DNA from 2 places in the Bacillus luti genome. Region 2 is predicted to be linked to the other one. Evidence: riboswitches for the same ligand, from Rfam matches in the RefSeq annotation. Region 2 holds a riboswitch; the other holds the start of a gene.
The links. A riboswitch is a leader RNA that binds a small molecule or an ion and turns the genes downstream of it on or off. The one in region 2 is predicted to bind S-adenosylmethionine.
Positions count from the first base shown of each region.

Region 1 (4,219 bases), 1.6 Mb from region 2:
ATAAGCGTTACATCAATTTCCGCTTGCTTCAACTCCCAAGTCGTTAAACGTCCACCTTGTAAAACGGGTCTCGTTTCACACGCATACGCATGTAAACGTACACCTTTTTCTTTCCCAATATAAAACGGTGCTAATGCAGTACCATATCTAGCAGTTGCGATACTTCCAGCGTTACAAATTGTTAAAATGTTATCACCGTCTGTAAAACATGTTAACGCATATTCCCCAATGCTCCGGCATACCGCTTCATCTTCTTGCTGAATGAGAAGTGCTTCTTCTTCTAATATTTTTTGCGCTTCTTTTATTGTAGTAATCTCTCGAATAGATTCTCTCATACGATCGATTGCCCAAAATAAATTCACTGCCGTCGGGCGTGATGTTCCTAAATAATTACAATCTCTATTAAATTTCTTTTGAAATTCTTCCAAATGCATAGTGTTATATTTTTTTGATGCAAGCGCCAAGCCAAATGCAGCTACAATTCCAATTGCAGGTGCTCCGCGTACTTCTAGCATTACAATACTTTTCCAAACCTCTTCAATCGTCGTTAACGTTTTGTATTCTGTGCTATGCGGCAACTTTGTTTGATTTAATACTGCAATTGCATCACCTTTCCAACTGACAGATCTCGGAATAGTAACAATTGTACTCATGCTTTTACTCCTCCAGAAACTGTCTGCTGAAATAATGTTCGAAACAGTTGAATATCAGCGCTCTTAGATTCATATTTTATTAGTTCTTTACCTAAGGATAGCGCTTGTTTCTTAGCTTGAATTCTCGTTTCTTTATTTGCTATTTCATCTAAATCAGCTACATGTGCTAAGCCAATTGTTCTTCGGATAATCTCACATCCTGCAAATCCGACAGCATCAGTAAAGATATTTTGCAAAATAATCGGTATCCACTGTTTTTCTTTCGTATATGCTTCTACGCCTTCTCCAATCCATAACTTCGTAAAAGTTTCTACAAAATAACTCCATGTCTTTTCTATATGGAAAAATAGTACACTTCTCTTTTCTTCTTCTCTAGATAGAGCATTTACTAATAAATTTGCAATAAATTGACCAATGTCAAATCCAAATGGACCGTATGTTGCAAATTCTGGATCAATCACTTTCGTCTCAGAAGGTGATGAAAAAATACTACCAGTATGTAAATCACCATGAATAAGCGCTTCTTTTCTCGTTAAAAATTTATATTTATATTGCGCTACTTTTAGTTTTAAAGTTTTATCACTCCAAAGTTCATCAACAGTTAGTTGTAACTCCGGCTCATAATCATTTGTATCGTAATGGCCAAACGGATCTGTAAACACTAAATCTTCTGTAATTTTACAAAGGTCTGGATTTACAAATGCACCTTCTAGTATCCTTTTTTCTTCTGACTCTAACCCGAAATCTGAAGTATAAAACAAAACATTTGCTAGAAAACGACCAATATGTTGGGATAAAAGTGGATACTCCTCTCCATCTATTAATCCTTTTCTTGTAATTGTTAGCCGTGATAAATCTTCTATGACTGTTACCGCTAATTCTTCATCATGACTATACACTACCGGCACATATTCAGGCACATACTTCGCAAAAATTTGCAGTGCCTTACTTTCAATCGTTGCTCTTTTTATAGACAATGGCCAGCTCTCACCAACTACTTTCGCATATGGCAACGCTTGTTTTATTATAATCGACTTCACTCCATCATCTAATTTGAACACGTAATTTAAATTTCCATCTCCAATTTCATGACAAACTACATTCGCTTTCTTTTCAAAATAGCCATGTTCTTTCGCATATTGTACAGCAGTTACTTCTGTTAATGAATAATATCCCATCGTTTTCTCCCCCTTTTTTAATTCAGAGGTTTTTCTAGCATAAGAAAAACCTCTTTCCACAAAGAAAGAGGTTTGAAGTTTATCTTCTCCCCTCTTATCTACCAGAAAGTATACTTTCTGCTGGAATTAGCACCGTGCCTTTTGGCGTCGTAAATATACGCCCCATTTCACAATGGTATTACGGTCGGTTGCTGGGCTTCATCGGGCCAAATCCCTCCACCTGCTCTTGATAAGAGTTGTATAATTTTTTGAATTTTTAACTTTATGTTGAAGACTATACCAAGAATAAAAATCACTTGTCAATATTTTATTTATATAATTCTGGACGACGATCCGCAAAAACTGGAATCCCTTTACGAACCTCTTGAATTTTCTCGAATGTAAGCTCTCCAAACAAAATGGATTCCTCTTGATTTGCCTCTACCACAACTTCACCCCAAGGATCCACAATTAAAGAATGACCTGCAAATTCATTATTCGGATCTTTTCCTGCCCGATTACACGCAACAACATAACATTGGTTTTCAACTGCTCTTGCTTGCAGCAGCAAGCGCCAATGTGCTAAACGTACTAATGGCCATTCTGCTACAACAAATAAAACTTCTGCCCCTCGAACAGTATGAACGCGCATCCACTCTGGAAAACGAATATCATAACAAATTGTGCCGGCGCATTCTACATCATCTAGCTTAAATTCGCCTGTACTATTTCCAGCGACTAAATATTTATGTTCATCCATCAGCTGAAATAAATGCACTTTACTATATTCATTGACTAGATCTCCTTCTTTGTTTACAACATACATTGTATTTGTAACACCTTGTTCTGTTTGCTTCGCTATGGAACCACCAACAATATGTACCCCATATTGTTTCGACCATTTTTTCAACGTTTCTTTCGTTTCTACTCCGTCCTTATCTGCAATTTCAGAAAGTCTCGTTAAATCATATCCTGTCGTCCATAGTTCTGGTAAGACGATAACATCTGGTCTTTCCTTCATCGCTTCACTTATTTTATTTTTAGCGTTTTCAATATTTTTTTCTACATCTCCAAAGACAATATCCATTTGAATACATGCGACTTTCATTTTGTCAGCCCCATTCTCATTTTTTTCTTTACAAAATACTGGAAAGATTATATCATTTGTCACTAGAATTGTAACAACTTTCAAAAGAGGTGGAAAGTATGAAATTATTTCAACCTTCTGAGATAGTAACATCATTGCCTACACAATTTTTCGCTTCACTTGTTGCAAAAGTTAACAAGGTCGTTGCAGCTGGTCACGATGTTATTAATCTAGGTCAAGGTAATCCAGATCAACCAACCCCGCAGCATATCGTAAAAGCTTTACAAGATGCTGCAGAAAAGACCATTCATCATAAATATCCGCCATTTCGCGGACACGAGAGCTTAAAAGAAGCCGTGGCAACATTCTATCAACGTGAATATGATGTAGTAGTAAATCCAAAAACTGAAGTTGCTATTTTGTTTGGTGGAAAGGCTGGATTAGTAGAATTACCAATGTGTTTTACAAACCCTGGTGATACTATTCTCGTTCCAGATCCAGGCTATCCAGATTATTTATCAGGAGTTGCTTTAGCAAAAGCACAATTTAAAACAATGCCGCTTATTGCAGAAAATAAATTTTTACCAGATTACACGAAAATTGATGATACTATCGCTGAGCGTGCAAAGTTAATGTTTTTAAACTATCCAAACAATCCTACTGGTGCTACTGCATCAAAAGATTTTTTTGATGAAACCATTCATTTTGCTAATAAACATAATATATTAGTTGTTCATGATTTTGCTTACGGCGCTATTGGGTTTGATGATCAAAAGCCGGTTAGTTTCTTACAAGCAGACGGTGCCAAAGATACAGGAATTGAAATTTATACTTTATCAAAAACTTTCAATATGGCTGGATGGCGTATTGCTTTTGCAGTAGGGAATGAAAGTGTTATCGAAACAATTAACTTATTACAAGATCATATGTATGTTAGTATTTTTGGTGCAGTTCAAGATGCTGCTCGTGAAGCACTATTAAGTTCACAGTCTTGTGTAGTAGATCTTGTAAATAGTTACGAATCCCGGAGAAACGCTCTTATTTCAGCTTGTCACTCAATTGGTTGGAATGTAGATATTCCAACCGGATCATTCTTTGCATGGCTTCCTGTACCAGAAGGTTACACATCTGAGCAATTTTCTGATATTTTACTAGAAAAAGCACACGTCGCAGTTGCTCCTGGTATTGGGTTTGGCGAGCACGGCGAAGGGTATGTCCGCGTTGGTCTCTTGCATACAGAAGATAGATTACGAGAAGCCATTAATCGAATTGATAAATTAAATTTTTTCAAAAAGCCATTGACAACATAAAAAATATCTGAC
Region 1 covers NZ_CP040336.1:1,312,063-1,316,281, reverse strand. Annotated here, with positions in the region: gene mtnA (S-methyl-5-thioribose-1-phosphate isomerase) at 1-653, opposite strand, end outside; gene mtnK (S-methyl-5-thioribose kinase) at 650-1,831, opposite strand; SAM riboswitch class I at 1,923-2,067, opposite strand; gene EUC40_RS06890 (carbon-nitrogen family hydrolase) at 2,139-3,002, opposite strand; gene EUC40_RS06885 (pyridoxal phosphate-dependent aminotransferase) at 3,017-4,207, shown strand.
Region 1: linked by a shared signal. The riboswitch ahead of mtnK (S-methyl-5-thioribose kinase) and the one ahead of EUC40_RS24900 (MetQ/NlpA family ABC transporter substrate-binding protein) in region 2 are both predicted to bind S-adenosylmethionine.

Region 2 (4,219 bases):
TTCATCCAAAAAGGACTTGTTTCCCATAGTCTGTTCTACCTCCTTCTACGATGATTCCTTGCTCTTGTAAAAATGATAAAGCACGTTTTACCTCGTTTTTTTCACCCTGCATATGAACAACAAGTTTCCCATATGCCTCATGTTTTAACTGTGTAATATTACCGGACAAAATATTCGGATATACTTGGAAACGTTTCGTAGCGACAGCTAATGCTGGCTCACCTGAAGAATGTCCTATAAAAGAAAGTGTTACAATTTCACCAGTAGTCTGTAGTTCTTTTTGTACTTCTTCTGGAATTTTTGCTGCAAATGCGCTATTTACAAATTTCTTCGTCGTTACATGTTGTGGGCTTGTGAAAATATCTTTTACAGTCCCGCTTTCGACTACAGTTCCATGTTCCATAACAGCGACACGGTCACATATACGCTGGATGACATTCATTTCATGTGTAATGAGTAAAATCGTAATTCCGATTTCTTCGTTAATCTTTAATAGCAAATCAAGGATGGAATCGGTTGTTTCTGGATCTAATGCACTCGTTGCCTCGTCACTTAATAACACTTCAGGTTCATGTGATAGTGCACGAGCAATTGCAACACGCTGTTTTTGACCGCCAGAAAGTTCACTTGGATATGCATCTTTTCGATTAAAAAGATCGACAATGCGTAAATACTTTTCTACTCTTTTTTCAATCTCTGTTTTTGGAATGCCAGCAAGGCGTAACGGTAATGCGATATTTTCATAGACGGTAACAGTTTTAAGTAAATTGAATCCTTGAAAAATCATCCCGATTTTTTGTCTTGCTTTTGCTAGTTCTTTTGCCGATAAAGTTGTTAAGTCTTGATTGTTTATAATGATATTTCCTGTTGTTGGTTTTTCTAATAAATTTACACAGCGGATTAATGTACTTTTACCAGCACCGCTATATCCGATGATTCCAAATACTTCGCCCTTTGCCACTTTAATAGAAGTTGACTTAAGAGCTTCGACATTCCCCTTTTTTGTTGAAAATACTTTGGAAATATTTTTTAATTCGATCATTATAGTCAGCTCCTACCAAGACGGTAAAACAGAACCATCAAATTTTTTCTCGATAAATTCTTTTACTTCTTTAGATTGATAAGCTTTCTTTAATTTATTTACAACAGCATCATCTTTATTTTCAGTACGAACAACGACCCAGTTCACATATGGTGAATCTTTTCCCTCACGGAAAATAGAATCTTTCGCTGGACTTAACTTTGCACCTAATGCAAAGTTTGTATTGATTGCAGCTGCTTTCACTTCACTTAGTTGTGTTGGTAATTGAGATGCCTCTAATTCAACAATCTTTAATTTTTTTGGATTTTCAATTACATCTTTCGCAGTTGCCTTTTCTGTAGCCTTTGGATCAACCTTTAAAACCCCTGCTTTTTCGAATAGTTTCAAAGCTCGAAGTTCATTCGTCGGATCGTTTGGTACAGCAATCGCATCGCCCTCTTTTAATTCTTTTATATCTTTTAAGCTTTTAGAATATACACCCATAGGGAATGTTACTGTTGAAAATACTTCAGTTAATTTCATATTGCGTTCGGCTTTAAATACATCCAAATAAGATTTCGTTTGATAGCTATTTACATCAAGGCTTTTTTCATCTAAAGATACGTTTGGTGCTACATAATCATTAAATACTTTTACCTCAATTTCGAGACCATCTTTTGCTGCAACTTCTTTTACCTTTTCAAAAATTTGTTCGTGCGGTCCACCTGTTACACCGACAGTAATCTTTTTCTCATCTAATGCTTTGACTTCTTTATCTGAACCTGCGCTACAGGCACCTAATAATAGTACAGCTCCACTTACAATGCTTAGTAATACTTTTTTCATCTATAATTCCCCCTTAATATACGTTCCAAAATAAAAAGCACCTCTCAAAATAAGAGAGGTGCCGAATAGACGAAATAGGTTCCTCTCTTATCTTCCAAAACGAAAACTCGTTTTGCAGGAATTAGCACCTTAGCTTATACGTTATAAGCTCGGTTGCCGGGCATCATCGGGCCAGTCCCTCCGCCACTCTTGATAAGAGTATGTGTATGTAGTTTTTTAATATGGTACTAATAGTAAATCTTACAAAAAGAATTGTCAATGTTATTTTCAGAAAATATTTTATTTTATGGTAATCGAAACGTTCCCTTTTTTGCGCCCTGTCTCTACGTACATATGGGCTTCTGAAATTCCTTCTAACGGGTAAGTTCTATCAATAACGGGCTTTAAATTTTCTGTTTCAGTTAGTCTTTTTAGTAGAAACATATCTTCTTTACTTACTTTTGCCATCATGCCATTAACAGATACATATATACCATTAGGCGTTAATACCTTTTTTCCAAGGGATTTATTATGTTTTCCAACTGCATCAAATATAATATCATAGTTTATCCCCTGCTTAGTAAAATCCTCTTTCGTATAATCGATTACTTTATCCGCTCCTAAAGATTGCACTAGTTCAAAATTTGAATGACTACAAACAGCTGTAACGGTTGCGCCGAAATATTTAGCAAGTTGTACGGCAGCTGTTCCTACTGATCCAGATGCGCCGTATATTAGCACTTGTTGCCCCCTTTTTATCCGGGCCTTTCTTAGGAAGTGTAGTGCCGAAGTTCCGCCAAAGGGAATAACTGCTGCTTCCTCATACGTCACATTATTAGGTTTTAATGCTATTAATCCACTTTCATGTACACATGTATATTCTGCATAACCACCGACATTAAGCTCTGTTAATGCAAAAACTTGGTCTCCTTTTTTAAATAGAGTTACATCCGTTCCAACTTCTTCGATTTCACCGGATAATTCTACGCCGAGTATAGGTTTTCTCGGTTTTTTTAAACCTAATATAATCCGCATAGGAATCCAAAATAAGGGTGGGCTATTAAAACCGCGTATTCTACAATCTCCAGTCGTTACACTTGTTGCATGAATTTTAACTAATACTTCGTTCTTTTTAGGTGTAGGTTTTTCTACATTTTGGAGCTTTAGAACATTAGGTGGTCCATACTTTGTGCAAATAATCGCTTTCATAATGACCTCCTGAAATTAGTTGTTTTCTTTACATCATATTTGAAATTTTCCTCAAACATGTTGTTATATAGCCAATAAATTTAAGGAGAAATATTACGAATTATATGGATTTCGTAGGAAAAGGGATGATATTATTTTTGGAAGGAGGGGACGTTATGAAGAAACTTATTTTAATTTCAAGCTTAGCACTTACAGTTGGTCTAGGAGTAGGGTGTAGTAATGAGAAAACGACAAAAACTGATGAACCGAAGAAAGAATCAGTTCAGAAAGAAAAGGAAGTAGCAGCAAAGGATGTTTTCAAGAAAGCGAATGATGCTTTTAAAAATGAAGAAAATGTAACGATGACATATGATGTGGGGATAAAAGCTGAAGGAACAGAGATGAATGTAATGAAGGCGAAAATGCAATTAGAGCCGAAGAAAAAGAATTCTCGTTCTGAAATGAATGTGTCTGGTACAGATATTGTAGTTTATACGGTGGATGGCAAAGTTGCTGGTCAGGTGAAAAATCCTAATACAGGAGAAGTTATATCTGTACCGGAGGAGCAATTAAATGCGGGCGGAATGAAAGCAACGCAAGATATTGTAGATAATTTAGAAGTGCCAGCAGTAGTTTTAGATAAAATGAAGATGGAGAAAAGCGGAGATAAATATAAACTGAAATTCACATTAAAAGGACAAGAAACAGAAAGTATGTTAACTAGCATGGATGAAACGCAGAAGAAAATGTTACAAGCACAAAACGCAAAGATAGCAGAAGTGGATGCAGAATATATTATTACAAAAGACTTTAAATATGAATCAGCAAAGATAGATATGGTTATGAGTAGTAATGGTGAGGATAAAGCACACATTATTACGGATGCAAAATTCACATCGTATGAGAAATTTGATCCAATACAGCTGCCAGCAGCAAAGTAAAGACTTGTAAGAGAGGTACCTGAAAGAAAGGGTATCTCTTTTTGTTGCCAATAAGGAGAGTGCCATTTGAAAAAAAGAAAGATAGTAGTTGTCGTTATAGCGTATACGGTGTTGTTAACAGCATCTATACATACGTATAAAAAACAGCTCAATCATCCTACTATGAGTGATGTAGGTAAATTACTTCCGACAAAAATAAAACGTGTTGAAAGTGCTACAGAGGAGCAGTCGTTAATAAATTTAG
Region 2 covers NZ_CP040336.1:4,943,285-4,947,503, reverse strand. Annotated here, with positions in the region: gene EUC40_RS24910 (methionine ABC transporter permease) at 1-27, opposite strand, end outside; gene EUC40_RS24905 (methionine ABC transporter ATP-binding protein) at 2-1,042, opposite strand; gene EUC40_RS24900 (MetQ/NlpA family ABC transporter substrate-binding protein) at 1,055-1,867, opposite strand; SAM riboswitch class I at 1,952-2,066, opposite strand; gene EUC40_RS24895 (NAD(P)-dependent alcohol dehydrogenase) at 2,147-3,055, opposite strand; gene EUC40_RS24890 (hypothetical protein) at 3,211-3,975, shown strand; gene EUC40_RS24885 (FAD-binding oxidoreductase) at 4,042-4,219, shown strand, end outside.